4 regions of the Bradyrhizobium sp. RDI18 genome follow, and region 3 is predicted to be linked to each of the others. Evidence: predicted binding sites of a transcription regulator. Region 3 holds the regulator's gene; each other region holds the start of a gene.

What was found. The regulator PhoB, encoded in region 3, activates phosphate uptake and scavenging genes when phosphate is short. The targets are predictions, from matches to a motif close to TGTCATNNANCTGTCAT.
Region 1: ACFXS9_RS27850 (esterase-like activity of phytase family protein) is a predicted target of PhoB. The motif match lies at 4,792-4,808, and genes of this name have one in related genera.
Region 2: phnF (phosphonate metabolism transcriptional regulator PhnF) is a predicted target of PhoB. The motif match lies at 4,364-4,380, and genes of this name have one in related genera.
Region 4: ACFXS9_RS09895 (DUF47 domain-containing protein) is a predicted target of PhoB. The motif match lies at 3,293-3,309, and genes of this name have one in related genera.

Annotation. Positions count from the first base shown of each region.
Region 1 covers NZ_JBICRN010000008.1:3,894,537-3,902,013, forward strand. Annotated here, with positions in the region: gene ACFXS9_RS27825 (TonB-dependent hemoglobin/transferrin/lactoferrin family receptor) at 1-1,418, opposite strand, end outside; gene hemP (hemin uptake protein HemP) at 1,681-1,887, shown strand; gene ACFXS9_RS27835 (hemin ABC transporter substrate-binding protein) at 1,907-2,857, shown strand; gene ACFXS9_RS27840 (FecCD family ABC transporter permease) at 2,854-3,945, shown strand; gene ACFXS9_RS27845 (heme ABC transporter ATP-binding protein) at 3,942-4,742, shown strand; gene ACFXS9_RS27850 (esterase-like activity of phytase family protein) at 4,857-6,209, shown strand; gene ACFXS9_RS27855 (mucoidy inhibitor MuiA family protein) at 6,357-7,477, opposite strand, start outside.
Region 2 covers NZ_JBICRN010000006.1:382,359-389,835, reverse strand. Annotated here, with positions in the region: gene phnC (phosphonate ABC transporter ATP-binding protein) at 1-715, shown strand, start outside; gene phnD (phosphonate ABC transporter substrate-binding protein) at 792-1,700, shown strand; gene phnE (phosphonate ABC transporter, permease protein PhnE) at 1,769-2,656, shown strand; partial or broken gene phnE (phosphonate ABC transporter, permease protein PhnE) at 2,653-3,508, shown strand; gene phnF (phosphonate metabolism transcriptional regulator PhnF) at 3,610-4,335, opposite strand; gene phnG (phosphonate C-P lyase system protein PhnG) at 4,441-4,902, shown strand; gene phnH (phosphonate C-P lyase system protein PhnH) at 4,907-5,515, shown strand; partial or broken gene ACFXS9_RS02725 (carbon-phosphorus lyase complex subunit PhnI) at 5,519-6,621, shown strand; gene ACFXS9_RS02720 (alpha-D-ribose 1-methylphosphonate 5-phosphate C-P-lyase PhnJ) at 6,618-7,477, shown strand, end outside.
Region 3 covers NZ_JBICRN010000008.1:5,718,170-5,725,646, forward strand. Annotated here, with positions in the region: gene pstA (phosphate ABC transporter permease PstA) at 1-706, shown strand, start outside; gene pstB (phosphate ABC transporter ATP-binding protein PstB) at 703-1,524, shown strand; gene phoU (phosphate signaling complex protein PhoU) at 1,629-2,345, shown strand; gene phoB (phosphate regulon transcriptional regulator PhoB) at 2,356-3,060, shown strand; gene ACFXS9_RS36675 (GcrA family cell cycle regulator) at 3,258-3,767, opposite strand; gene ACFXS9_RS36680 (aspartate aminotransferase family protein) at 4,277-5,485, shown strand; gene argF (ornithine carbamoyltransferase) at 5,485-6,411, shown strand; gene ACFXS9_RS36690 (Hsp33 family molecular chaperone) at 6,610-7,477, shown strand, end outside.
Region 4 covers NZ_JBICRN010000008.1:254,260-261,736, forward strand. Annotated here, with positions in the region: gene ACFXS9_RS09880 (ABC transporter substrate-binding protein) at 1-1,151, shown strand, start outside; gene ACFXS9_RS09885 (branched-chain amino acid ABC transporter permease) at 1,240-2,127, shown strand; gene ACFXS9_RS09890 (branched-chain amino acid ABC transporter permease) at 2,129-3,097, shown strand; gene ACFXS9_RS09895 (DUF47 domain-containing protein) at 3,350-3,994, shown strand; gene ACFXS9_RS09900 (anion permease) at 4,010-5,014, shown strand; gene sugE (quaternary ammonium compound efflux SMR transporter SugE) at 5,006-5,329, opposite strand; partial or broken gene ACFXS9_RS09910 (peptide chain release factor 3) at 5,486-7,105, shown strand.

The DNA.
Region 1 (7,477 bases), 1.8 Mb from region 3:
CAGGTCGAATAGTTCTGCTTCAACTGCGCAAATCCACCGGACACAGTGCGAAGGCCGCTGGGCGTAGTGATGTTGGAATTGCCGCGGCTGTCGAAGGTTTTCACGTCATCCTGAAACGCATCGACGCCGAGCGTCACAGCGTTGCGCCAATCGCCAACGTTGAACCTCGTCGTGTTGTTGACGTCGATCCCGAGCGTGTCGAGCACATAGCCGCGCTTGTCGCCGACGCAGCCCGAGATGTTGTTGCCGAAGCTGCCGTTGCCGCAAAAGGCCGCGCCAGCGGCGGTAGCGCTGTTATGATAGACCTTGGTCTGGTCGTTGTCGGTGCGGTTGCCGTAGAGCGACAAATTCCAGTCCCACAGATTGTCGTCCGGCCTGCTGTATTTCCAGGTCAGCGTTCCCGTGTAGTTCTTGGCGTCGGACGCATAGACCGATGACCCCTGGAAGAGCGCGCGCTGCGCCGCGGTCAGCACTGGCCCGCGATTGAATTGCCCGATGCTGTACTGGTAATCCTGGAATATGGCACCGAACTTGACCTCGTGCCCGTCAGCAGGGCGCACCGTCACCTTCATCAGGCCGGCGGCAATATCATTGCCGGTGTTGCCGATCTCGGTGCCGTTGCCGTCCTTGTAGTTGCCCTGCGTGCGGTAGACCGCGCCGCCAAAAACATCCACGTTGGGATCGGCGCGCACGCCGCCGAAGATCGAGCCGAGGCCGCGAGCGTTGTTGGTACCGCCGGAGCCGGTCATGTCGACGCCCCAGCGTTCGCCTGGACGCACCACGTCGTCGATGTCCTTGGTGCGGAACGAGACCACGCCGCCGATCGCGCCAGAGCCATAGATGTTCGCGGTCGGGCCGCGGACTATATCGACGCCGCCGACGAGTTCGGGATCGAGGAAGAACGAGCCGTTGGCGTTGTGGCCGGTGCGCTGGTAGTTCTGCCGCGCGCCGTCGACGACCACGGCAACGCGGCCGAAATCCTGCAGGCCGCGAATGTTGATGACGGTCGAGGGATCGTCGCCGCGCTCCTGGAACGACACACCGGGCACATTGTAAAAGATGTCGGACAGCCGGTTCGGCTGCAGGCCCTGAATCTGTTCGAGCGTCACCACGCTGACCGGCGCCAGCGCGTCGATCGCGCGCTCCTCGGTCTTCGACGCCACGACCGTAAGCGTATCCAGCGACTGCACCGGCGCGGCTCCAATCTGCGCCCGCGCATTCATCGCCGGCGCCGTTGCCTGCTGCTCCTGCGGCGGCTTCGCCGGCTTGCGCCGCGACTGCTTCTGCCGCTCGGACGCGCCGCTTGCGGCCTGCGTACCCGCCGTCTGCGCGTTGCCGGCTTCCCCGACCAGCAATGCAATTGAAAACACCGACGCACCCAACAAGAGGGCGCGCGAAATCCTAGCCCCGTCAGCCATACAACCCCAGCCCCGATATCTGTTCTTTTGGGTCTGGCTGGCGGGCGCTACGCGTAACTTGCGAGCTGCTTGCTGGCTGCCACATTCAGGATGCAGGCATTATGCCAACATCGCATCATGCTTGGTTACGTGGCGGTTTCCGGGCGGTCAAGAACCGCATTCGGCACTTTATATCAATTGTAAAGTGCAGCGGTTGGATTGCGGCCCCGCCCAACTATACAAGCGTAGATCGATCGAATTTTTCGGGGCACCAAAGCACAAAATGTCCGCGACAACAGGAGACAAGCTCGGAGCCGCCCGGACGCAAGCCGGCAATCCCGCTTCCGCAGCCAGATCGCTGGCCATCAGCGGCAACCGGATCGACAGCCGCGAACTGTTCGCCACCGAGCGCGAAATCATCATCGCGCATGGCGAGGAGCATTACCGTCTGCGGCTGACGTCGCAGAACAAGCTGATCCTGACGAAGTGACCTACCTGGTGAACCGGAAATGACAGTTTGTCGCACGCTCGCAGTGTCGGCCGCCGTGGGCTGTTTCCTGCTCGGTGGCGTCGCGCTCGCTGCGGGCGTTACGGTGCATGATGCCCGTGATCGCGTCGTCACGATCGCAGACCCCGCGCGGATTGTCTCGATCGGCGGCGCGATCACGGAAATTCTCTATGCGCTCGGTTTCGAGGACCGTCTCGTCGGCGTCGATTCGACCAGCCTCTATCCCGCCGCGGCGCGCGAGAAACCGGATGTCGGCTACATGCGCCAGCTCTCGGCCGAGGGCGTGCTCGGGCTCAACCCCTCCCTGGTGCTGGCAGCGCAAGGGTCCGGGCCGAAGGAAACCATCGACGTGCTGGAAGCCGCCAAGGTGCCGCTGGTGCTGGTGCCCGAAACCTTTTCGGAAGCAGGCCTGCTCGACAAGATCAGGCTGGTCGGCCACGCCATGGACGCGGACAAGCGCGCCGAATGCCTGACAGCGGCAGTGTCGGACGATCTGGCGCAACTGCGCGAGCTCCGCGCCAAGGTAACGAAGCCGGTGCGCGTGATGTTCGTGATGTCGCTGTTGAACGGCCGGGCGATGGCCGCCGGAAAGAACACCGCGGCAAACGAGATCATCGCGCTTGCCGGCGGCGTCAACGCCATCGACAGCTATGAAGGCTACAAGATCGTCAATGACGAGGCGATCGTCGCGGCGAAGCCCGACGTGGTGCTCTCGATCCAGCGCAGCAAGGACTCGCTGGACGCCGAAGCCGTATACGTCCATCCGGCCTTCGCGCTGACGCCGGCTGCGGCCAACAAGGCCTTCATCTCGATGGAAGGCCTTTATCTGCTCGGCTTCGGGCCGCGCACGGCGGCCGCCGCCCGCGATCTTTCGATCAAGCTCTATCCGGCGCTGGCGCCGCAGGCCGAGGAATTCAAGCCTGCGGCACTCACCGCCGATTGCCGGAAATGACCGTCCTGACCGAGGGTAGCGCCAAGCGCCGCAGCGGATACGCGTTGCGCCCTCCGGCCTCACTGACCCTCATCGGCCTGTTCGCCGCGCTGGCCGGCGCAGCGCTGATCGCGCTGACGGTTGGCGCCGCCGGAATTCCGCTGGCGCGGCTGCCGGCCGCGCTCGGCCTGTGGGCTGACGCCGCGGCTGGTCCAAGCCTCGCGCGCGACCAGCTCGTGCTGTGGTCGATCCGGATTCCACGGATCGGCGCGGCCGCGATGATCGGAGCGCTGCTCGCGGCATCGGGCACCATCATGCAGGGGCTGTTCCGCAACCCCCTCGCCGACCCCGCACTGGTCGGCGTTTCCTCCGGCGGCGCGCTGGCGGCGGCGGCTGCGATCGTCTTCACCGACAGCCAGATCGGCCAGAACTTCCGCTTCATGCAGCATCAGTTGCTGCCGATCGCAGCGTTCGCCGGTTCGCTCGCGACCACCGTCATTCTTTATTCGATCGCGAGCCGCTCCGGGCGGACATCGATTGCGACTTTTCTGCTGGCCGGCATTGCCATCGCCGCGATCGCCAACGCCGGCATCGGGCTCCTCGTGTTCATCGCCGACGATCGCCAGTTGCGCGACATCACGTTCTGGCTATTGGGCTCGCTGAGTGGCGCGACCTGGCCCAAGCTCGCCACACTGGCGCCGGTGCTGGGATGTGCCGCGATCGCCTGCCTCTCGATCGCGCGCGGGCTCGACGTGCTGGTGCTGGGCGAGGCCGAGGCGTTCCATAGCGGCGTCGACGTCGAGCGGCTGAAGCGGATTTCGATCGTGCTGGTGTCGGCGATGACGGGCGTGGCGGTTTCGGTCTGCGGCGTCGTCGGCTTTATCGGCATCGTGGTGCCGCATCTGTTGCGGCTGGTGATCGGGCCGGCGCACCGGTTGCTGCTGCCCGCTTCCATGCTGCTGGGCGCGGTGCTGCTGGTGGGCGCCGATACGCTGGCCCGCACCATCGTGGCGCCCGCGGAAATGCCGATCGGCATCCTGACCGCAGCAATCGGCGCGCCGTTCTTTCTGGCGATGCTGCTCCGCCAGCGCGGGCTGGTTTCGCTATGACCGCCATTCTCGAAGCACAGTCGGTTTCAATGGTCGTTGGCGGCGCCACGCTGGTCGATGGCATCGATCTTTGCGTCGCCCCCGGCGAGATGGTCGCGATCGTCGGCCCCAACGGCGCCGGCAAATCGACGCTGCTGCGGATGCTGTCAGGCGATCTCCGCCCGACGCGCGGCCAGATCAGGCTGAAGCAGCGCGACATCCAAAGCTATCCGCCGCGCCTTCTCGCTTTCCACCGCGCGATGCTGTCGCAGCATGTCAACGTCACCTTCCCGTTCACGGTCGAGGAGATCGTCCATATGGGCGCGGGTGACGCTGGTCGCCCCGCCGCGCAGCGGCTGGTCGATGCGGCACTCGGCGAGGTCGATCTGGCGCATTTCAGCCAACGGCAATTGCCGACGCTCTCCGGCGGCGAACAGCAGCGCGCGCATTTCGCCCGCGTGCTGGTGCAGCTCGCCTGCGGCGAGGCGCAGCATGGTCCGGGCCTCTTGCTGCTGGACGAGCCGACCTCGAGCCTCGACATGCGCCACCAGATCGACCTGGTGGAAACCGCGAAGCGGCGCGCGCAGAACGGCACGGCCGTTATCGCCGTGCTGCATGACCTCAATCTCGCCATGCGGTTCGCCGACCGCATCGTGCTCTTGCATCGGGGTAAGCTCGCCGTCGATGGCGGCCGCAGCGATGCGATCACGGCCGAGACCATCCGCCGGATCTTTGAGGTCGATGTGAAGATTGACTATACCGACGCCGGCGTGCCGTTCCTGCTGCCGCAGACCATGCGGCCGGCTGCAGCGCAGTAGCGCCTGAACCGCGGCTTTATCCAACGCCGTTACGCGGCTTTCACAAAACTGTCAGCCGGCTGTAACAGCCGCTGCGCAAGACACACCGCATCGCCATTCAACAGGAGATCCGCCATGCGCGTGTCATTGCTCTGCTCCGTCGCTTCCATGTTTCTGGCCGGCGCCGCCTTCGCCCAAGGCGAAGGCGAGTTTCCCGCCACGCTGAAGGGCCACGCCGTGCTGCCGGCGCAAACCTTTATCGACGCGCCCGCTGATGCGCCTGACGATCTCAAGACATCGGGCAAATACACCACCGGCCGCCGCGTCGACGCTGTGGGCACTGTGATGGGCAAGTCCTACGAACGCCCGACCGGCGTTTCGCTGCCGTTCAAGGGCCAGCCGCTGCAGGGCCATTCCGGCATCAAGGTGATGCCGGACGGCTCGTTCTGGGTGCTCACCGACAACGGCATGGGCTCGCGCTACAACTCGGCGGACTCCATGCTCTATCTCAACCGGCACAAGATCGACTGGGCGAGCGGCAAGATCGAGCGGCAGGAAACCGTCTTCCTGCACGACCCCGACAAGAAGGTGCCGTTCCGCATCCTCCATGAGGACACCGCCAAGCGCTATCTCACCGGCGCGGATTTCGACACCGAAGGTTTTCAGATCATCGGCGACACCTTTTGGATCGGCGACGAGTTCGGGCCCTACGTGCTGAAGGCCGACAAGACCGGCAAGGTCCTGGCGGTGTTCGAAACCGCCGCCGACGGCAAGCCGGTGCGCTCGCCCGATCATTGGTCGGTGCGGTCGCCGGCCGCTCCAGGCGCCAGCTACACCACCGTCAACCTCCGCCGCTCCAAGGGCTATGAAGGCTTTGCCGCCTCGAAGGACGGCAAGTTCCTCTATGGCCTGCTCGAGGGCCCGCTGTGGAATGCCGAGAAGAAGGACGTTGAAAAAGTCGACGGCAAGGAAGCCGCGCGAATCCTCGAATTCGACGTCGCGGCCGAAAAATTCACCGGCCGCTATTGGCACTATGTGTTCGAGCAGAACGGCCACGCCATCGGCGATTTCAACATGATCGACGCCTCAAACGGCCTGATCATCGAGCGCGACAATGGCGAAGGCACCCCCGACAAGGCCTGCCCGGCCGGCCAGCGCGGCGAGAACTGTTTTGCGGACCTCGCCAAATTCAAGCGCGTCTACAAGGTCGACCTCTCCGACGCCAATGTCGGCAAGCCGGTGCGCAAGATCGCCTATGTCGACCTGATGAAGATCAAGGATCCCGACAAGAAGGCGCGCAAACCGCTCAATGACGGCGTGCTGACCTTTCCGTTCTTCACCATCGAGAACGTCGAGCGCGTCGACGAGGCGCATATCATCGTCGGCAACGACAACAATCTGCCATTCTCGTCGAGCCGCGATCCCAACAAGGCCGACGACAACGAGTTCGTGCTGCTGGAGGTGGGGGAGTTCTTGAAGCCGAAGTAGGTCATCTCCCTCTCCCCGCCCTTCGCGGGGAGAGGGTCGGGGTGAGGGGCTCTCTATCCGCGTACTTGCTGCTGACTGAGTCTGCCGAAGCAGCCCCTCACCCCTGCCCTCTCCCCGTGAAGAACGGGGAGAGGGAGAGGCGCAACCTCAGCCCGCCGGCACCATCACCACGCCCTTGTCCCTGGGCCAGCGTATGCGCCACGCGAAGTTGATGTCCCTCACCTCGCCCGGCTTGGCCTCGAACGCCCATTCCAGCACGCCGCGTCTGTCGCGAATGTTGCTTGCGGTCGGCGGCGTCGTGGACGACAGCATTTCGACCTGGATTTCCTCGTTCTCGCTAACCGGCAACTGATCCTCGATCGCGATCCGGATTGGGAAATCATGGCCGTTGCGCACGGTGGTCTTGAACGCGCGCTCGTCGGTCTTCGACGTCGTCACGATCAGGCCGGCCGATCCCTCGTTGCGCTTGAGAACCGCGCGTTCGATCTTGATCTTGTCGTCGGCGCCGAAGCCGAGCCGCACGGTCTCGTCCTTGGCCGCGGCGGCCATCTGCCCGCGGCCGACAAAGACGCCGTCGCGGTAGATAGAGACGCGTCCCGGCAATAGCGGCGCGTCCTCATTCTGCTTGAAGCTCGCTTCGAGGAATGCGGTCGGGTCTTTCACCGGCGCGGCGCGGACCGCGAGATCGGGCGCGAGCGTTACGCTAGAGACGCGCAGGCTCTTGGCGCCTTCGCTGGCACCGAGGCTGACGCGGCCGGGAATTTTGAACACCACCTGGAAGCCGCTGACATCGGCCACGGCCTGCTGTTCGTCGGCACGTTCGGCGAGGGATTCCGCCACCTTCGCGGCAGCCGCTGGCGCCGAACGGAACCTATTATCCATCGCGCCGCTGACGGCCCCCTGAGGCCGCGGCGGTTGCGGGTACTGCACGATCAGCGGATTGAGTTCGGGCGCGCTGCCGCCGCGCGCGGTTCGCACGGTCGACACACTGAGCGCGACGTTCGACCAGTCCTCGCCGGTGGCCTGCGTGATTTCGGCGCGGCGCACCAGTTCGAGCGCGGGCTTGCGGTCTTTCGCGCCGGTATCGAGACGGGCATCATAGAGCGGCGTCCAGCGCGCACTGCGCACCGCATAGGTCACCCGCAGCGTCGCCTTGGTCGCGGCAGCCGCCGCGAGCTCGATCCGCACTTCCAGCTTGCTCGGCGGCTTCTGCGCCTTGTCCTGCTCGAGGCGCGCGATTTCACGGTCGAGGTCGCGCTGCTTGCGCT
Region 2 (7,477 bases), on a different contig from region 3:
CCGCTCCGGCGCCGGCAAGTCGACGCTGCTGCGGATGATCAACCGTCTCGCCGAGCCTTCCGAGGGACGCATCCTGTTCGAAGGCGTCGACGTGACCGCGCTGCGCGGCAAGGAGCTGCGGCAATGGCGCGCGCGCTCGGCGATGATCTTCCAGCAGTTCAATCTGGTCGGCCGGCTCGATGTCCTGACCAATGTGCTGATGGGGCGGCTGGCTGCGGTACCGTCATGGCGTTCCCTCGCTCAGCTTTGGCCCGAACGTGACAAGGCAATAGCGATGTCGGCGCTCGAACAATTCGATATGGCGTCTATTGCATCCCAACGCGCCGACCAGCTCTCCGGCGGTCAGCAGCAGCGCGTCGCGATTGCGCGTGCGCTGGTACAGGAGCCCGACATCATACTTGCCGACGAGCCAATTGCTTCGCTCGATCCTCGCAACACCCGTGTGGTCATGGATGCCTTGCTGCGCATCAACAAGCATTTCGGGATCACCGTAGTCTGCAATCTGCACTCGCTCGATCTGGCGCGAAGCTACTGCGATCGTCTGATCGGCATGGCGTCGGGGCGGATAGTGTTCGACGGCGCACCGGTGGCGCTGACAGATCGCATCGCGCGTGAGCTCTACGATCTTGAGGCCAATGAGGTGATGGATGCGACGCCGGCGCTTGCGCCAGTCGGATCGGCGGTTCCCACGCTCGGTACGGTCGCCGCGGCCTGAGTGTTGCGTCCAAAAATCAAGAGCTGCGCGGGACTTGAAATCCGCAAGCTAAATTGCTGCAAAAACAGGAGACGTCATGTTCAATCGTCTTATTATCCTCGCCGCTGCGGCGGGATTGGTATTCTCAGCTTCCCCCGCATCAGCCCAGGACTGGAAAGCGAAATATCCCGAACTGGTGTTCGCAAAGGTCCCCGATGAGAATGCATCGGGAACGACCAACCGTTGGACGCCTTTGGCGGAGTATCTGTCCCGCGAGCTCGGCACGAAGGTGACGCTGCGGATCGCCAACGACTACGCCGCCGTGATCGAAGGGCAGCGGGCCGGCAACATCCACATCGCGATGTACGGTCCGGCGTCTTATGCACGTGCGTACATCATCGGCGCCAAGGTCGAGCCGTTCGCGATCGAAGTGAATGGCGACGGCACCAAGGGCTATTACTCCGTCCTCTATGTCAAAAGCGACTCGAGCTACAAGGACATCAAGGACCTGAAAGGCAAGAATCTCTGCCTTGTCGACCCCAATTCAACGTCAGGCAACAACGTGCCGCGTTTCGCGATGGACAAGATGGGCATCGACCCGGAGAAGTTCTTTTCCAAGGTGGTTTATTCGGGAAGCCATGAAAACGCGGTGATCGGGCTTGCCCAAGGCACCTGCGATGCGGCGTTCAACTGGTGGAATGACGAAAAAGAATCGAACCTGCTGCGGATGGAACGCAAGGGCATGGCGAAGGCCGCCGATTTCAGGATCATCCTGAAATCCGAACAGATTGTGAATTCGCCGATGGCATATCTCGGTAGCCTGCCTGCCGACCTCAAGGCGGCGATCAAGAAGGCCGTGCTGGAAATTGCAGTGAAGGACAAGGCCGCTTTCGACAAGATTTACGAAGGGAAGCAACTGCCCTTCGTCGAGGTTGACCACAAGGCCTATGAGGCCGTGATCGATCTGACCAAATTTGTCGACAGCTTGCGCAAGCAGAAGTCCTGAACGGAACGACGTTTCCAGACGATTCGGGCGGATCGCGAGGTCCGCCCATTGTCTCTTCAGAAAATTCCATGCGAACAGCAGTCCCCGAATTCCCGGAAGCCAGGCTGCGCGAGCTGGCCGATCGCTATGCGGCTGCAGTTGCCGCCAAGCGACGGCGTATATGGCTGGGTTCGGCGGTCCTGATCGCCGCGGCGCTTGCCGCCGGCTGGATGGGCGACGTCGATCTTTGGAAGTTTGCCGAGAATTTCTGGCGCTTCCCGGCCTATTTCGCCAGCATAGCTCCCACGTTTTCGTTCTCGTCTGCCTGGAATGATCTCTCGGAATGGCTTTGGGGCTTGCCTCGCTGGACGCTGCTTCTCGGAGATACCCTGCTGATTGCGTATATGGGAACCCTTTCGGGAGCTATATGCGGATTCGCTCTCTGCTTTCTGGCATCGGCCAATCTCGTCAGGTCGCGCGCAATCGTTTTCGTCACACGGCGCGTTCTCGAATTTTGCCGGACCGTGCCGGAGATCGTCTTTGCCCTGGTTTTTGTACTGGCATTCGGCCTGGGACCGCTTCCAGGCGTGCTCGCAATAGCAATCCATACCACTGGCGCGCTTGGCAAGCAGTTCGCCGAAGTTGTCGAGAATATCGATAACAAGCCGATCGAGGGGGTGGCGGCGAGCGGAGGTAGCTGGATTCAGATTGTCCGGTTCGGCGCGGTGCCGCAGGTCCTTTCAAACTTCGTGAGTTATGCTCTGTTGAGATTCGAGATCAACGTGCGCGGCGCGGCGGTGATGGGCTTCGTCGGCGCCGGTGGGATCGGGCAGGATTTGATCGAGGCCGTGCGCAAGTTTTACTACAGTGACGTTAGCGCCATCCTCTTGCTCATCATCGTCACGGTCATGCTGTTCGATTTCATTACAGAGCGCGTGCGCCATCGCCTCCTTGGGCTGGAGGGCACCGGCGCATGAAATCGTTCAGCTCCGACGCTCAGGCCGCAATCGTTGAACGCTATCCGAGCCATTTTCGCCCGGATTGGTGGAGCAGGGCAAAGATCACGATAGGCCTTGGCACGGCTGTCGCGCTTTTTCTGTTCGGGATTGCCCAGCTAGACATTTCGTTTCACCGGCTTTCTGACGGAATGGCCAGGCTAGGCGGATTCCTTCGGCTTATGTTGCCGCCCGATCCTGGTTCATGGGCAGAGGCATTGAAGTATTTGAATGCGCTCGGCGAGACGGTGTCGATCGCATTTCTCGGTACGCTGGGCGGAGCACTGCTGGCCTTGCCAGTGGCTCTGCTGGCCGCACGCAATGTGGTTGCGAACCGGATCGTCCACTTCTTCTCACGCCGTAGCCTCGACACCATCCGTGGTGTCGATATCTTGATCTGGGCGCTCATCTGGGTCGGCGTCGTGGGATTGGGTCCGTTTGCAGGTATCCTTGCGGTCATCTGCAGCGATTTCGGGACGTTTGGAAAGCTATTCTCGGAAGCTATCGAGGCTGCCGACAAGAACCCCGCAGAGGGAGTTCGATCGGCGGGCGGCAGCCATCTCCATAGCGTCCGGTTCGGGCTGTTGCCGCAGGTCTTTCCAATTCTGCTGAGCCAAGTGCTTTACTACTTCGAGATCGAACACGCGCTCGGCGACGATTATCGGAATCGTCGGGGCCGGCGGAATCGGCCTTCAGCTTGCCGAACAAATCCGGGTGCTGGAATGGCAAAAGGTATCGTTTCTGATTCTGCTTATCCTCATCGCGGTTTCCGCAATTGACTGGATTTCCGGCAAACTCCGGTTTGCGATCATCGGACAACGAGCGGTCGCGTGATGCTTCGTTAGGGTGGGCAAAGGCGCGCGAGCTACGTGCCCACCATCTAGGGCACGTCACTGAATGGTGGGCACGCTATCGCTTTGCCCACCCTACAAGCATCAACTGTTCTCCACCAGAAACTCGACACGCTCCGCGGCGAAGCGCGCGCGTTTGGTTACCAACGGTTTGCCGTCGGTATCGACATCGGTACTATCGACCACGAGAACGGGACGCCCGAGCGCGAGATCGAGCCTTGCGGCGTCGGAGGCGTCCACGATGGTGGCGGTGACGCGGGTTGAAGCGCGGCGGTAATCGCGAACGCCGTAATGCACCAGCAGTTTGGTCATCGAGCGTACGTTGGCGAAGACCGCTCCGGCGCCCGGAAAGCGATCGGCGGAAAGCCAATTGGTGCTGACGCAGATCGGCGTACGGTCGGCGAGCCGCACCGATTCGATCCGGACCAACGGCGCGCCGGTCTTCAGTCCGAGCTCACGGGCCAGTTCGCGCGTCGCGGGCTCTTCGGAGGCATCGATCAATTGGCCGCGCGGCTCGCGGCCGCCGGCGCCGACGATTTCGGAAAATCGCGTCCGCGAGCGCAAGGGATAGGCGAGGCGCTGCGCCTCGACATAGGTGCCGCTGCCGCGTTCGGCGCGCACCAGGCCGCGTTCGGCAAGCGCAGCCAGGGCGCGCCGCACGGTGTGGCGGTTGACCCGATAGGTATCGGCGATCTCGATCTCGCCCGGCAGCTTTTCGCCCGCAGCAAAGCGGCCGTCGGCAATGCCGCGCTCGATACCGTCGGCAACCTGCCGCCACAAGGCGACGCCGGAACTCTCCTGCAGGCTCATGGCGTGGTGATACCAGAAATTATCCGTTTGTCACGAAACAGTCATGGCGCTCCGTTATCAAGTTGTCTATTATCATAGACAACTTGATTCAGGCAAGGTTGCTCAATGGGATTGACCGGTCGGAACAGCAGAGAGGCGCAGCGCAAGGCCGCGATGGCGGTGCTGGCGCATTCCGAGGCTGGCGACATTGCGGGCCATCTCGCGGCGATCGCGGTACCCGCACATGAGAACTTGCGCGAGCCCGAGAATGGCCTCGTGATGGTGCGCGGCCGCATCGGCGGCGACGGTGCGCCGTTCAATCTCGGCGAGGCCACGGTGTCGCGCGCGGCGGTGCGTCTTGCGACCGGCGAGATCGGCTTCGGCTACGTGCTCGGCCGCGACAGGCAGAAGGCGCAGATGATCGCGCTGTGCGATGCCATGGTGCAGTCGACAGAGTTTTCGGGCGAGGTCGAGACCAAGGTGATCGGGCCTTTACGCGCCGCCATGATCGCCGATCGCAGCCGCAAGGCGGCCGAGGCTGCGGCGACGCGGGTCGATTTCTACACCATGGTGCGCGGCGAGGGGTGATGCGATGACGACGGTTGCAGAATTGCCCGCAGGGTTTGCCGACAAGGTGTTGTCGGCGCAGTCGACCTTCCGTTCCGTGATGGATGCGATGGCGCGTCCGGGGAGCGTGCAACGGGTCGCGGCGGCTGCCGGCACGCCGGCCGGGATGATGCGCGGCGCGGCGGCGATCGCGCTGACGCTGTTCGATCACGACACGCCGATCTGGCTCGATGCCGCGATGTCGGTCACGCCTGATGTTGCGAAATGGCTCAAGTTCCATACCAGTGCGCCGGTGGTCGCGGATTCCTCGATCGCCAGCTTCGCCCTGATTGGCGACGCCAAGAACCTGCCGGCCCTCGATTGCTTCGCGTTCGGCAGCAACGAGTATCCTGACAGGTCGACGACACTGATCCTGCAGGTCGAGAGCCTGACGCAGGGGCCCACCTTCCAGATGAGGGGGCCGGGCATCGACGGTACAGGGCTGCTGCTGGCGACGCTCCAGCCGCGCGACCTCTTTCAGCGGCTCACCATCAACGAAGCCCTGTTCCCGCGCGGCATCGATGTCGTGCTGGTTCATGACGACTTGATTGTCGCGATCCCCCGAACCACGCGGCTGGTCGCAAGCGGAGCGTAGCCCATGTATGTAGCCGTCAAAGGAGGCGAACGCGCCATTGAGAACGCCCACCGCCTGCTGGCGCATGAGCGGCGTGGCGACCGTGATGTGCCCGAACTCCGCTGGCGCAAATTGCCGAGCAGCTCTCGCTCGGCGTCGACCGCGTCATGACCGAAGGCTCGCTCTACGACCGCGAGCTGGCGGCACTTGCGATCAAGCAGGCGCGCGGCGACTTGATCGAGGCGATCTTCCTGGTCCGCGCCTTCCGCGCCACGCTGCCTCGTTTTGGCGCGACCGAGCCGGTCAACACCGGCGAGATGCAGGTCCGCCGGCGCATCTCCTCGACGTTTAAGGATATTCCGGGTGGCCAGATCCTGGGGCCGACTTTCGATTATACCCATCGCTTGCTGGACCCGCAGCTTGCGGACGGCTTTGTGCCGGAGCAGCCGACGACGTCGGAGGTGACGCGGGCGGCAACGCCACGCGTCACCGACATTCTCGGTCGCGATGGCTTGATCGAACCTTCGCCGACAGCGGATGCCGATGCGCCGGTCGGCGATCTCACGCGCGAGCCGCTGAGCTTTCCGGCCGACCGCGACCTGCGGCTGCAAAATCTTGCGCGTGCCGACGAGGGGTTCCTGCTTGCGCTCGGATACTCTTCACAGCGCGGCTATGGACGCAATCACCCATTTGCCGGCGAAATCCGCTTCGGCGAGGTGGAGGTGGAATTCTTCGCCGAGGACGCCGGCTTTGCCGTCCCGCTTGGCTCGATCGCGCTGACCGAGTGCCAGATGGTCAACCAGTTCAAGGGATCGGCGACCGAGGCGCCGTGTTTTACGCGCGGCTATGGCCTGGCCTTCGGACAAAGCGAGCGCAAGACCATGTCGATGGCGTTGGTCGATCGCAGCCTGCGCGCCCGCGAGCTGGGCGAGGAAGTGATCGCTCCGGCCCAGGATGAGGAATTCGTGATGTCGCACTCGGACAATGTTCAGGCGACCGGCTTCGTCGAGCATCTCAAGCTGCCGCATTACGTCGACTTTCAGTCCGAGCTCGGTCTGTTGCGCAAGCTGCGCAAGGAGTTCGCTGAGGCCAATGAGGCGCCGGATATGCAGGAGGCCGCGGAATGAACACACCAGCTTACAATTTCGCCTATCTCGACGAACAAACAAAGCGGATGATCCGCCGCGCGATCCTGAAGGCAATTGCGATTCCCGGCTATCAGGTGCCGTTCGCCAGCCGCGAGATGCCGATGCCCTATGGCTGGGGCACCGGCGGCGTGCAGGTGACGGCCGCGATCCTGGGGCCCCAGGATGTGCTGAAGGTGATCGACCAGGGTTCGGACGACACCACCAACGCGATCTCGATCCGGAAATTCTTCGGCAAGACCGCGGGCGTCGCAACGACGACCGCTACGTCGGACGCCACCGTGATCCAGACCCGGCATCGGATTCCCGAAGCGCCGCTGCATGCCGGGCAGGTGCTGGTCTATCAGGTGCCGATCCCCGAGCCGCTGCGGTTCCTGGAGCCGCGCGAGACCGAGACGCGGCGCATGCATGCGCTGGCCGAATATGGCCTGATGCACGTCAAGCTGTATGAAGACATCGCGCGCTTCGGCCATATCGCGACCTCCTACGCCTATCCGGTGAAGGTGAATGCACGCTATGTGATGGACCCGTCGCCGACGCCGAAATTCGACAATCCGAAGATGGACGATTGCCCGGCGCTGCAACTGTTCGGCGCAGGCCGCGAAAAGCGCATCTACGCGATCCCGCCGCACACCCACGTGGTGTCGCTCGACTTCGAGGATCACCCGTTCACGCGCTATCGGTTCGACGCGCCTTGCGCGCTGTGCGGCGCCGGCGATTCGTATCTCGACGAGATCGTCACCGACGACAAGGGCGGCCGGATGTTCGTCTGCTCGGATACCGACTACTGCGAGTCTCGCCAGTTGGCCGGCCATCGCGGCAGCGAGAGTGCGCCGCC
Region 3 (7,477 bases):
CGCGGTCTTCACGCAGGATACGCCGCCGCCGGGTTCGACCGATGGCGGGCTTCGGAACGCCATCATCGGCTCGATCATGATGACCGTGATCGGGGTCGGCATCGGCGCGCCGCTCGGTCTGTTCGCGGGAACCTATCTCGCCGAATACGGCAAGCACGACAAGCTCACCTCGGTGATCCGCTTCATCAACGACATCCTCTTGAGCGCGCCGTCGATCATCATCGGCCTGTTCATCTACGGCGCCATCGTGGTGCCGATGGGTGGCTTCTCGGCCTTTGCCGGCTGCCTCGCGCTGGCCGTGATCGTGATCCCCGTGGTGGTGCGCACCACCGAGGACATGCTGGGACTGGTGCCCAATCCCTTGCGTGAGGCGGCCTCCGCGCTCGGCATGCCGCGCTCGCTGGTGATCCGGCGGATCGCCTACCGCGCCGCGCGCGCCGGCCTGATCACCGGCGTTCTACTGGCCACCGCCCGCGTCGCCGGTGAAACCGCGCCACTATTGTTCACCGCGCTGTCCAACCAGTTCTTCAGCCTGGACCTGACCAAGACGATGGCGAACCTGCCGGTCACCATCAACAACTTCGTCCAGAGCCCCTATGTCTACTGGAAGCAGCTTGCCTGGAGCGGGGCGCTTCTGATCACGCTCACCGTGTTGGCGCTGAATATTGGCGCGCGCATTCTTGGCGCCGAGAGGACATCCAAATGACCGACATCTCCGTATCCGTGAGTAACGCAAGCGGGCCCGTTCCGCAGGCGGCGCTGCCCGAGGCCGCGCCGAAGGTGACCGCGCGCGGCCTGAACTTCTACTATGGCGAGCACCATGCGCTGAAGGACATCAACCTGACGCTCGGCACCCATCGCGTCACCGCCTTTATCGGCCCGTCCGGCTGCGGCAAATCCACGTTGCTGCGGATATTCAACCGGATGTACGATCTCTATCCGGGTCAGCGCGCCACCGGTCAGCTCTTGCTCGACCAGACCAACGTCCTCGACCCCAGGCTCGATCTCAATCTGCTGCGGGCCCGCGTCGGCATGGTGTTCCAGAAGCCGACGCCGTTCCCGATGACGATCTACGAGAACATTGCCTTCGGCATCCGCCTCTACGAGAAGATCTCCAAGTCGGAGATGGACGGCCGGGTCGAGAAGGCGCTGCGCGGCGGCGCGCTGTGGAACGAGGTCAAGGACAAGTTGAACGCCAGTGGCCTTTCGCTGTCCGGCGGTCAGCAGCAGCGGCTCTGCATCGCGCGCACGGTGGCGGTGCGGCCCGAAGTGATCCTGTTCGACGAACCGTGCTCGGCGCTGGATCCGATCTCGACCGCCAAGATCGAGGAACTGATCCAGGAACTGGCGGAGGATTACACCATCGCCATCGTCACCCATAACATGCAGCAGGCGGCGCGCGTCTCGGACAAGACCGCCTTCATGTATCTCGGCGAGCTGGTCGAATTCGACGACACCAACAAGATTTTCACCTCGCCGCGCGATCGACGTACCCAGGACTACATCACCGGCCGGTTCGGCTGAGCATGATCCGGAAAAGTGGGGACCGTTTTTTCGAACAGATCATGCTCAACAAGAAAACGAAATCATGATCCGTCCGATCGGCTCATGATTTGAGGAGATAGAAGATGGCTTCCGAACACACCGCCAAGGCGTTTGACAGCGACCTCCAGGAATTGACGCGTCTGGTCGCCGAGATGGGCGGCCTTGCTGAGCGCATGATCACCGAATCCGTCGACGCGCTGGTCCGCCGCGACGTCGCGCTCGGCAAGCACGTCGTCGCCACCGACGTCGAGATCGACCGCCTGCAGCATCTGATCGAGGAGCGCGCGGTGCTGACCATCGCCCGCCGCCAGCCGATGGCGATCGATCTGCGCGAGATCGTCGGCTCGATGCGGGTTGCCACCGATCTGGAGCGAATCGGCGACCTCGCCAAGAACATGGGCAAGCGCGTCGCGGCGCTGGAGAACGATTTCCAGCCGCTGAAACTGATGCGCGGCCTCGAGCACATGACGGATCTGGTGCAGTCGCAGGTCAAGTCGGTGCTGGACGCCTATGCCGCGCACGACCTGCCGGCGGCGATGGCGGTGTGGAAGGGCGACGAGGAAGTCGACGCCATCTGCACCTCGCTGTTCCGCGAACTCCTCACCTACATGATGGAGGATCCGCGCAACATCTCGTTCTGCATCCACCTGATGTTCTGCGCCAAGAACATCGAGCGGATCGGCGACCACGCCACCAACATCGCCGAAACCGTGTTCTACATGATCGAGGGTCAGCAGATGCTCGACAAGCGCCCGAAGGGCGACATGACGAATTTTGCCACGACCGTACCTAACACTTGAGGGAAGCAGGATGAGCGCGCGCATAATGGTGGTCGAGGATGAGGAAGCGCTGACCACGCTGTTGCGCTACAACCTCGACGCTGAAGGTTATGAGGTCGAAACTGTCGCCCGCGGCGACGACGCCGACACGCGGCTGAAGGAGCGCGTGCCCGATCTCGTCGTGCTCGACTGGATGCTGCCGGGGCTCTCCGGCATCGAGCTGTGCCGCCGCTTGAGGGCTCGCCCCGAGACCAAGCAATTGCCGATCATCATGCTGACCGCGCGCGGCGAGGAGAGCGAGCGCGTGCGGGGGCTGGCGACCGGCGCCGACGATTACATCGTCAAGCCGTTCTCGGTTCCGGAACTGCTGGCGCGGGTAAAGGGCCTGTTGCGGCGGGCAAGCCCCGAGCGGCTCGCCACCGTGCTGACCTATGGCGACATTGAACTCGATCGCGAAAAACGCCGCGTCGCGCGTTCGGGCCGCCAGATCGATCTCGGCCCGACCGAGTATCGCCTGCTGGAATTTTTCCTCGAGCATCCCGGCCGCGTCTTCAGCCGCGAGCAGTTGCTCGACAGCGTCTGGGGCCGCGACATCTATATCGATGAGCGCACCGTCGACGTCCACATCGGCCGCCTACGCAAACTGCTCAACCCCGGCCGCGAGCAGGATCCGATCCGCACCGTCCGCGGCGCAGGTTACGCGCTGGACGACCGGTTTGCGAAGGTGGAGCCGTAGCGCTCTACTGTCGTCGCCACGAGTTCAACCGTCGTCCCCGCCTAGTGCGCAATTGCGCACGGGGCGCGGGGATTCATAACCACAAATCTAGATTGTTGAAATGCGCTGGAGCTCCAGCGAAGCATAACCACAGACAACTGTGATTATGGGTCCCTGCGTTCGCAGGGACGACATCGTTGAGATAACGGCGCGCGCCCTTACCTGGTTTGCTTCGGCTGCTGCCTCCGCCGATCGGCGGCGGGCTGGTAGGCGATGCGCGAGTGGTGGGCGCAATAGGGCAGGCCCGTGAGCGCCTTGCCGCCGCAGAAGAAGAATTCCGGGCTCGAGGGATCGCCGACCGGCCAGTGGCAGGTGGCCTCGTTCAGTTCGAGCAGCGACAGCCGCTGGCTCATCGGCACGACGTTGTCGAAGGCGATCGGATCCGGCTCCATCTCGACTTCGAAGGCGTGTGCCAGCGCGGTGTTGCCGCGCGAGACCGGGCGCGACACCCGCATCATCGGCTGGGCGGGGCGTGCCTTGCGCTGCCGCGGGGCGGCCGAGGAGGGGCTCTTGGCACGGCCGGAAAGGCCCAGCCGGTGCACTTTGCCGATCACGGCGTTTCGCGTCACATTTCCAAGTTCCGCGGCGATCTGGCTCGCCGACAGTCCGGCTTCCCAGAGCTTCTTAAGCTGTTCGACGCGATCGTCGGACCAGGTCAAAACCGTCATCGTACTCTTCCCTTCGCATCGCGCCGGCCAATCGGGGGCAGCGCTGGCGAGTCATTCGTCTCAAAAATCCCTGCGGTCAGAATCCCTTAGCCCTCGCCGGACGCGCTAACCGCGCCGAACGTTTACGCCTGCACAAAAAGGACTCTAAGGGATCAGAACTGCCGCACGAGATGTCGTACCCGACAGCCCAAAGGCTACAATATGGCGTGACTCGGGCGCAAGAGTCCGGGCCCGAACGTCCACATGTTCTGACATCTAGGCATTTCACTGCGTGTTTTCCACCACACCGCAATCTTACGGATTTTAGCACCTTGCACTGCAGGAAAGGCGGCTCCGTGGCGTGTTGACAGCGCCCCACGCCCACATAGAATGCCTCTCACGTGCCGCCCTTAAGAGGCGGCACGTTTCGTTTTCGCAAGACCGGCTGTTGCCGCGTTCGCGCCAATGCACGCTCGCGGCAGGTCTCAAAGGCAGGTCTTAAAGGCCGGTCTCAAACCTCAGTGATTGCCATGACCAATAGCGCCACGTCGCATCTGCTCCCCGTCTTCGCCAGGGTCGATCTCGGATCTGAACGCGGCGAGGGCTGCTGGCTGACCGCCACCAATGGCGAGCGCTATTTGGACTTCACCTCGGGCGTCGCGGTGAATGCGCTCGGTCACTGCCATCCGCACCTGATCGCGGCGCTGCAGGAGCAGTCGACGAAACTCTGGCACATGTCGAACCTGTTCAAGTCGCCCGATGGCGAGAAGCTCGCCGCGCGGCTCTGCGAGCAGAGCTTTGCCGACCTCGTGTTCTTCTGCAATTCCGGCGCGGAGGCGATGGAAGGCGTGATCAAGGTCGTGCGCCGCTATCAATTCTCCAAGGGCCATCCCGAGCGCTATCGTCTCGTCACCTTCGAGGGCGCCTTCCATGGCCGCACCCTGGGCACGCTCGCAGCAACCGGCTCCGCCAAATATCTCGAAGGCTTTGGGCCGCCGATGGACGGTTTCGACCAGGTGCCGCATGGCGATCTCGAAGCGGTCAAGAAAGCGATCGGCCCGCAGACCGCGGGCATCCTGATCGAGCCGGTGCAGGGCGAGGGCGGCGTGCGCTCCGCGCCGCAGTCTTTCTTCAAGGCACTGCGCCAGCTCTGCGACGAGAAGGGCCTGTTGCTCGCGTTCGACGAGGTGCAGACCGGCATGGGCCGCACCGGCGATCTCTTTGCCTATAAGCGCGTCGGCGTGACACCGGATGTGATGTCGCTGGCCAAAGCGTTGGGCGGCGGTTTCCCGATCGGCGCGGTGCTGGCGACGGCGGAAGCCGCAAGCGGCATGACGCCGGGCTCGCACGGCTCGACCTTCGGCGGCAATCCGCTGGCGATCGCAGCCGCCAATGCCTTGCTCGACGTGATGCTGAAGCCCGGCTTCTTCGATCACGTGCAGAAGATGTCGCTGCTGTTGAAACAGAAACTGGCCTCCGTCGTCGACCGCTATCCCGCCGTGCTGTCGGAAGTGCGCGGCGAGGGGCTTTTGGTCGGCGTCAAGGCTGTGGTGCCGTCGGGCGATCTCGTCAACGCATTGCGCGACGAGAAATTGCTTACCGTCGGCGCCGGCGACAATGTGGTGCGGTTCCTGGCGCCGCTGATCGTCACCGAGGCCGAGATCGAGGAATCCGTGCAAAGGTTGGAGCGCGCCTGTGTCGCGCTGTCCGCTGGCCAGTTGAAGAAGGCGGCGGGATGATGAGCAAGTCCGTCCGTCACTTCCTCGACATCAACGAGCTGCCGTTAGACGAATTGCGCAGCATGCTGGCCTTGAGCGCCACCATGAAGGCGAAGCTGAAAGCGCATGAGAAGGGCAAGAAGCCGCTCGAAGGCAAGACGCTGGCGATGATCTTCGAACGCCCCTCGACCCGCACCCGGGTGTCGTTCGACGTCGGCATGCGCCAGCTCGGCGGCGAATCCATCATGCTGACCGGTGCCGAGATGCAGCTCGGCCGCGGCGAAACCATCGCCGACACCGCGCGCGTGCTGTCGCGCTATGTCGATGCGATCATGATCCGCATCCTTAACCACGACGCGCTCCTGGAATTAGCCGCGCACGCCACCGTGCCCGTGATCAACGGCCTGACACGGCGCTCGCATCCCTGCCAGGTGATGGCCGACCTGATGACCTTCGAGGAGCATCGCGGGCCGATCGAGGGCAGGACCGTGGCCTGGACCGGCGACGACAACAACGTGCTGGCCTCGTGGGCGCATGCAGCCGAGCGTTTCAAGTTCAAGCTCAATGTCGCAACCCCGCCGCAGCTTGCGCCGAACAAGGCGATGAAGGACTGGATCAAGGCGACGCAGGCGCCGATCGTGCTCGGCACCGATCCCGAAGCCGCCGTGCGCGGCGCCGATTGCGTTGTTACGGATACGTGGGTCTCGATGGGCGACAAGGACGGCGAACATCGCCACAATGTGCTGAAGCCCTATCAGGTCAATGCGAAGCTGATGTCGCTGGCGAAAAAGGACGCGATCTTCATGCACTGCCTGCCCGCCCATCGCGGCGAGGAGGTCACCGATGAAGTGATCGACGGCGCGCAGTCGGTCGTGTTCGACGAAGCCGAAAATCGCCTGCATGCGCAGAAAGGCATTCTGGCCTGGTGCTTTAACGAAGTGGCATGAGCGTTGTCGTCCCTGCGGCTCCGTCGTCCCTGCGGACGCAGGGACCCATACGCCGCGGCCCAGATGATTGAAGGCAGTGGCTGACGCTCTGCCTGACTCACGACGCCCTGTGGTTATGGGTCCCTGCATTCGCTGGAGATAGTTTCGCTGCTCTCAAGCCCCTTCCGTTTTGCATTCCGAATCCCCAGATAGAGCGCCATGGTTCCTGAATCCCCCGACATGAAAATCACGATCGAGGCGCCAATCCGCGCGCCCTCGTCCGTTCCCGTCGATGATGCGGTGCTGCCGTTCGAGGTCGCCTCGCTCGACCAGCGCGGACGGCTGACCCGGCTCGGCCCCGCGCTCGACGACATCCTGACCAAGCACGATTATCCGGCGCCGGTCGGAAAATTGCTTGGTGAAGTGATCGTGCTGGCGACGCTGCTTGGTTCGGCGCTAAAGTTCGATGGCCGTTTCATTTTGCAGACGCAGACCGACGGTCCGGTGTCGTTTCTGATCGTGGATTTCCAGTCGCCGGATCGGCTGCGCGCCTATGCGCGCTACGACGCAAGGCGGCTGAAGGACGGGCAGGATTCAGGCGCCCTGCTCGGCAAGGGCCATCTCGCAATGACCATCGATCAGGGCGCGGACATGAGCCGCTACCAGGGACTGGTGGCGCTCGACGGCGGCAGCCTCGAGGATGCCGCGCATGAATATTTCCTGCGCTCCGAGCAGATCCCGACCCGCGTGCGGCTTGCGGTCGGCGAGGAATGGCGCGGCGGCGACGGCGGCAAGCATCGCTGGCGCGCCGGAGGCATGCTGCTGCAATTCCTGCCGCAGGCGCCCGAGCGGGCGCGGCAGGCCGACCTGCATCCGGGCGACGTGCCGGAAGGCGCGGTGACGCATCAGGTGGCGGAAGACGACGCATGGGTGGAAGGTCAGTCGCTGATCGGCACCGTCGAGGATGTCGAACTGATCGATCCCGATCTGTCGGGCGAGCGCCTGCTGTATCGCCTGTTTCACGAGCGCGGCGTGCGCGTGTTCTCGCCGCTCTCCTTGCGCGCACAATGCTCCTGCTCGCGCGAGG
Region 4 (7,477 bases), 5.5 Mb from region 3:
CGCAGGACAAGACCGTCAAGATCGGCGTGCTCACCGACAATTCCGGACTTTACTCTGACCTTGGCGGCGCCGGCTCGACGGTCGCCGCCCAGATGGCAGTGGAGGATTCCGGTCTTGCGGCCAAGGGCTGGAAGATCGACATCGTCTCCGCCGACCACCAGAATAAGCCCGACATCGGCACCACCGTCGCCCGTCAATGGATCGACGTCGACAAGGTCGATATCTTCGTGGATGTGCTGAACTCCGGCGTGGCGCTGGCGGTCAACAATCTGGTGAAGGAAAAGAACGCCATCATGATCAACACCGGCGCGGCGACGTCGGATCTCACCAATACGCAGTGTTCGCCGAACACGATTCATTGGGTTTACGATACCTACATGCTCGCCAACTCTACCGGCCAGGCGTTGGTGAAGGCCGGCGGCGACACCTGGTACTTCCTGACCGCGGACTACGCGTTCGGCCACGCGCTGGAACGCGACACCTCCGCGGTGGTGACGAAGTCGGGCGGCAAGGTCATCGGCACTGTCAGGCATCCCCTGAACTCGTCGGACTTCTCCTCATTCCTGCTGCAGGCACAGGCTTCCAAGGCCAAGATCATCGGCATGGCGAACGCCGGTGGCGATACGACCAATACCATCAAGCAGGCTGCGGAGTTCGGCATCGTCTCGGGCGGCCAGAAACTCGCGGGACTGCTGCTGTTCATCAATGACGTCCACTCCCTCGGCCTCAAGGTGGCGCAGGGCCTGAACTTCACGGAAACCTTCTACTGGGATCTGAATGACGGCACCCGCGCGTTTTCGAAGCGTTTCTCCGAGCGGATGAAGAACAAGGCGATGCCGTCGATGGTGCAGGCCGGCGTGTATTCGGGCCTGATCCACTATTTCAAGACGATCGATGCAATGGGCGGCAATCCGCACGATGGCGTCAAGGTGGTGGCGAAAATGAAGGAAACGCCCACCGATGATCCGCTGTTTGGCAAGGGTACAATCCGCGCCGACGGGCGCAAGCTTCATCCGGCCTACCTGTTCGAGGTCAAGAAGCCCTCCGAATCCAAGGGGCCGTGGGACTATTACAAGCTGATCGGCACCACTCCGGGCGAGCAGGCCTTCCGGCCGCTCTCGGAAAGCGCCTGTCCGCTGGTAAAGAAGTAACAACGATGGCCCGTCGGCGTCATGCCGGCGGGCCTTCACTCGCGGCCCAAGCCTACCCCGCATCATAACGAGATTGAGTGCGAAACCGATGCAAGCTCTCTACGCCCAGCTTTTGGTGGGATTGATCAACGGATCGTTTTACGCGCTGCTCAGTCTCGGGCTCGCCGTGATCTTCGGCATGCTCAACATCATCAATTTCGCCCATGGCGCGCTCTACATGATGGGCGCGTTCTGCGCGTATTTTCTGCTGCATCTCACGGGGATTGGATACTGGTGGGCCCTGATCATCGCGCCGATTGTCGTCGGCATCTTCGGCATGATCCTCGAACGGACCATGCTGCAATGGCTGGCCGGTCTCGACCACCTCTACGGGCTGTTGTTGACGTTCGGCATCGCGCTGATCGTGCAGGGCGTGTTCCAGAATTACTTCGGCTCGTCCGGCCTGCCGTACGCGATTCCTGATTATCCGGAGGTCGGTGGGTTCCGCGGATTACAGGGCGGCATGAACCTCGGATTCATGTTCCTGCCGATCTACCGCGGCTGGGTCGTCGTCTTCTCGCTCGTGGTGTGCCTGGCGACCTGGTTCCTGATCGAGAAGACCCGGCTCGGCGCCAACCTGCGCGCGGCGACTGAAAACCCGACCCTGGTGCGCGCATTCGGCATCAACGTGCCGCGGATGATCACGCTGACCTACGGCCTCGGCGTCGGCTTGGCGGCGCTGGCCGGCGTATTGTCCGCGCCGATCAACCAGGTGCGGCCGTTGATGGGCGCGGACCTGATCATCGTCGTGTTCGCGGTGGTGGTGATTGGCGGCATGGGATCGATCATGGGATCGATCATCACCGGATTTGCGCTCGGCGTGATCGAGGGACTGACCAAGTATTTTTATCCCGAAGCTTCCAACACCGTGGTGTTCGTCCTGATGGTGCTAGTGTTGCTGGTGAAGCCAACGGGACTGACTGGACGGGCTGCCTGACATGAGCGCATTGACTGACGACACACTGCCGGTAACGCCGCAAGCGATGCGCGACGAAATGATCGTGTTCGCCGCGATGGCGGTGCTGCTGGGGCTCGTACCCCTGACGGGCATCTATCCGTTCTTCGTGATGCAGGCGCTGTGCTTCGCGCTGCTTGCTTGCGCGTTCAACCTGCTGATCGGCTATGGCGGCCTGCTGTCGTTCGGCCACGCGATGTTTCTGGGGACCGCGGGCTACTGCTCGGCGCATGCGCTCAAGGTCTGGGGTGTAACGCCGGAAGTCGGAATTCTGGTCGGCGTCGCTGGCGCCGCCGCGCTTTCCGTCGTCACCGGCTTCATCTCGATCCGCCGCCAGGGCATCTACTTTTCGATGATCACGCTGGCGCTCTCGCAGCTCCTGTATTTCATCTATCTGCAGGCGCCGTTCACCCATGGCGAGGACGGCATCCAGGGCATTCCGCAGGGCTACCTGTTTGGAATATTCAATCTCTCCAAGCCTACGGTGCTTTACTACGTGGTGCTCGCCGGGTTTCTCGGCGGCTTCCTCCTGATCTACCGCACCATCAACTCGCCGTTCGGCGAAGTGCTGAAGTCGATCCGGGAGAACGAACAGCGCGCGATCTCGCTGGGCTACAAGACTGACCAGTACAAGCTGCTCGCTTTCATCCTCTCCGGAACGATTGCGGGCTTTGCCGGCTCGCTGAAGGTGTTCGTGGCGCAGAACGCTTCGCTCACCGACGTGCACTGGACGATGTCGGGTGAAATCGTGCTGATGACGCTGGTCGGCGGCCTCGGCACGGTGTTCGGTCCGGTCGTCGGGGCCTTCGTTATCATCGCCATGCAGCAATATCTGGCCGGTTTCGGCCAATGGGTGACGGTGATCCAGGGCGTCATCTTCGTGGCCTGCGTGTTGACGTTCCGCCGGGGCATCATCGGCGAGATCGCGCATTATTTCCGCCGATCCCTCTAAGATCTCGTGTCCCGGACGCGGTGCAGCGTGCAACGCTGCTCCGCAGTGCCGGGACCCATCTTTCTGCGGCGGGGATGGACCCCGGCTCAGCAGCGCAGCGTTGCACGCCGCGCTGCGTCCGGGGAACGCGCCACAAAGCGGTGGATGACCCGGTTCCCGGGGCCTGACGTCGCGCGCTTTTCCCTCGAATGGTCTATGACAGTTTTGTGACAGCTCGCTCCGCGACTGTTTCTGAACGACGGAAAAATGCCCATGCTGCGCTGGTTTCGTGCCTTTTTGCCCAAGGAGGAGCGGTTTTTTGACTTGTTTGCCCGCCACGCCCAGACGGTCGTGCAGGGCGCGCTGGCGTTGCAGGACATGATGCGCGGCGGCGAGGAGACGCCGGTATTCTGCCAGCGAGTCAATCAGTTCGAACACGACGCCGACGGCATCACCCGCGAGGTCCTGACCGCGGTCCGCCGCACCTTCATTACCCCGTTCGACCGCGGCGACATCAAGAATCTGATCACGTCGATGGACGACGCGATCGACCAGATGCAGCAGACCGCGAAGGCGGTGGTGCTGTTCGAGGTCCGAACGTTCGAGCCTCCGATGCGCGAAATAGCCACGCTGTTGGTCGAGTGCGCCAATCTCGTCAGCCGAGCGCTTCCCCTGATGCAGTCGATCGGGAGCAACGTCGCAATGCTGACAGCCATCACGGAGGAAATCGGAAAACTTGAGGGCCGTATCGACGATCTCCACGACATCGGGTTGAAGGAGCTGTTTCTCAAGCACCGCAACGGCAATTCGATGGATTTCGTCGTCGGCGCCGAGATCTACAAGCATCTCGAGAAAGTATCCGACCGCTTCGACGACGTCGCCAACGAGATCAACTCGATTGTGATCGAACAGGTATAGGGCAGGGCCAATTCAGTGGACGCCACCCTGGCTTTTCCAATTCTGGTCTTCTTAATTGGCGTCGCGCTGTTGTTCGATTTCCTCAACGGCCTGCACGACGCCGCCAACTCGATCGCCACGATCGTATCGACCCGCGTGCTGCGGCCGCACTATGCGGTGGCTTGGGCGGCGTTCTTCAATTTCATTGCCTTCCTCGTCTTTGGCCTCCACGTTGCCAATACGATCGGCAAGGGGATCATCGAACCCGATGTCGTGGACGCGACCGTCATCTTCGCTGCGCTGGTCGGCGCGATCGTCTGGAACCTGATCACCTGGGGGCTCGGCATTCCATCGTCGAGTTCGCACGCGTTGATCGGCGGACTGGTCGGCGCCGGCGTGGCGAAGGCCGGGATTTCGGCCGCGGTCTGGAGCGGGCTGTCCAAGACGCTCTTGGCGATCGTGTTGTCGCCGCTGGTTGGATTCCTGTTGGCGCTGGTGCTGGTCGCGATCGTGTCCTGGCTGTCGGTGCGCTCGACGCCGTTTGCGGTCGATCGCGCCTTCCGCATCCTGCAATTCGTCTCGGCGTCGCTCTATTCGCTCGGCCATGGCGGCAACGACGCGCAAAAGACCATGGGCATCATCGCGGTGCTTTTGTACTCGCAAGGCCACCTCGGGGCGGATTTCGCCATCCCGTTCTGGGTCGTGATTTCCTGCCAGGCGGCGATGGGGCTCGGCACGTTGATGGGGGGCTGGCGGATCGTCCGCACCATGGGATTGCGGATAACGAAATTGACGCCGATGCAGGGCTTTTGCGCCGAAACCGGTGGAGCTGCGACCCTGTTCATGGCGACCTATCTCGGGGTTCCCGTATCCACGACCCACACCATTACCGGCTCGATCGTCGGCGTCGGCGCGGCGCGGCGGGTCTCGGCGGTGCGCTGGAACGTCGCGAGCTCGATCGTCTATGCCTGGGTGATCACCATTCCGGCGTCGGCGTTCGTGGCGGCACTGACCTATTGGGCCGTGCTGTTGCTACGCTGATCCGGTGACGAGTTTAAGCCCGACGATGCCGGCCACGATCAGTCCGATGCAGGCGAGGCGGGCGGCGGTCGCAGGCTCGCCGAACAGCGCGATGCCCAGGATGGCCGTTCCGACGGCGCCGATGCCGGTCCATACCGCGTAGGCGGTTCCGATCGGCAGCGCTTTCAAGGCAAGGCCAAGCAGGAGGATACCGCCTGCCATGCAGGCAAGCGTCAGGACGGATGGAATAAGCCGTGTGAAACCCTCGGTATATTTGAGGCCGATCGCCCAGCCCACTTCCATAAGACCGGCGACGAACAACACGATCCAGGCCATGACAACCCTCCGAACCCCGGCAGGGTCGTCCCCGCGGATGAGCTGCAAAATTGGAAGGCCGTCCTTCCGCTGCCGATATGGGACTGGCCAGGAGCCCTCGCAACCACCAAATGAGGCTTGATTAGCCCGGTTTTCCCTGCCAAACGCTCGAGCCTCATGTCCGACATTGCCGTTACAGACGATCGCCGTCCCGCTCGCCGCTTGCCGATGAAGTGGCGCGGCGGCGCACGTTTGCGATCATCTCCCATCCGGACGCCGGCAAGACCACGCTGACCGAGAAGCTCCTGCTGTTCGGCGGCGCCATCAATCTGGCAGGGCAGGTCAAGGCCAAGGGCGAGCGGCGCAATACCCGTTCCGACTGGATGAAGATCGAGCGCGAGCGCGGCATCTCGGTCGTGACCTCGGTGATGACCTTCGAATTCCAGGACCTCGTCTTCAACCTCTTGGACACGCCCGGTCACGAAGACTTCTCCGAAGACACCTACCGGACGCTGACCGCGGTCGATTCCGCCGTCATGGTGATCGACGCCGCCAAGGGCATCGAGGCGCGGACGCGAAAGCTGTTCGAGGTGTGCCGGCTGCGCGACATTCCGATCATCACCTTCATCAACAAGATGGATCGCGAGAGCCGCGACACGTTCGAACTGCTCGACGAGATCGAAAAGACGCTGGCGCTCGACACCACGCCGATGACCTGGCCGGTCGGCCGCGGCCGCGATTTCCTGGGCACCTACGACGTCGTCAACGGCGGCGTGCGCCTGCTCGAAGGCGGCGGCGCCAAGACCGGCGCGACCGAGCAGATCGATATCGCCGATCTCGCCGGCCGCAACCCCAATCTCGACGTCGCCGAGATCAAGGACGAACTCGCGCTGGTGTCGGAAGCCTGCAAGCCGTTCGAGCTGGACGCGTTTCGCGAGGGCCATCTCACGCCGGTCTATTTCGGCAGCGCGCTGCGCAATTTCGGCGTCGGCGACTTGCTGGAAGGTCTTGGCAAGTTTGCGCCGGCGCCGCGGGCGCAGGACAGCAATTTGCGCAAGGTCGAAGCAGCCGAGCCGCGCATGAGCGCCTTCGTGTTCAAGATCCAGGCCAATATGGATCCGAACCACCGCGACCGCATCGCGTTCGCGCGGCTGTGCTCCGGCAAGCTCAGCCGCGGCATGAAGGCGAAGCTGGTGCGGACCGGCAAGAACATGTCGCTGTCGTCGCCGCAGTTCTTCTTCGCGCAGGATCGCTCGGTGGCCGATGAGGCGTTTGCCGGCGACGTCGTCGGCATTCCGAACCACGGTACCTTGCGGATCGGCGATACGCTAACGGAAGGCGAGGACATCACCTTCGTCGGCGTCCCGAGTTTTGCGCCGGAAATCGTCCGCCGCGTGCGGCTGACGGATGCGATGAAGGCCAAGAAGCTGAAAGAGGCGCTGCAGCAGATGTCGGAAGAGGGCGTGGTGCAGGTGTTCCGGCCCCGCGACGGCGCACCGGCGCTGGTCGGCGTCGTCGGTCCGCTGCAGCTCGACGTGCTGAAGGCACGGCTCGACGCGGAATATTCGCTGCCGGTGGAATTCGAGGTTTCGGAATTCCAGCTCGCCCGCTGGGTCTCGTCCGACGACCGCAAAAAAGTTAGAGGCCTTCATCGCGGCCAACGGTTCGGGCATCGCTGACGACGTCGACGGCGATCCCGTGTTCATGGCCAAGAACGAGTTTTACCTGGGCTATACCAGGGAGCGCGCCGAGGGGATCACCTTCTCCAACGTCAAGGACGTGAAGAAGAAGGCGTAGGGCGCGCTGTCGCTCCAGCCCCAACTGTCGTCCTCCGCGGAAGCGGGGACCCAGTACGCCGTGGCCTATCCATAAATCACTGACGTCTCTGGAATACTTGTATGGGCCTGGTCAATGGTCGTCGTTGCTAGGTCATTGCGTTGATCTCCGAGGAGGCCGACATCTCCGCGGGCCGACCTCAAGACGGGCTGTCCGCCTTGGCGCAGCGACCGTCAAGGGTGGCCGGAGGCCATCGCGTAGCGACGCAGCCCTTGACGGTCGCGAGCTTGGCGGCAGGCTTGAGGTCGGCACGCGGAGATGTCGATGGCGAGATGAGGACGACTTCCGAGGCGAGCCCACCTTGGACGCGATATCGCGTCGCAGACTTGTATT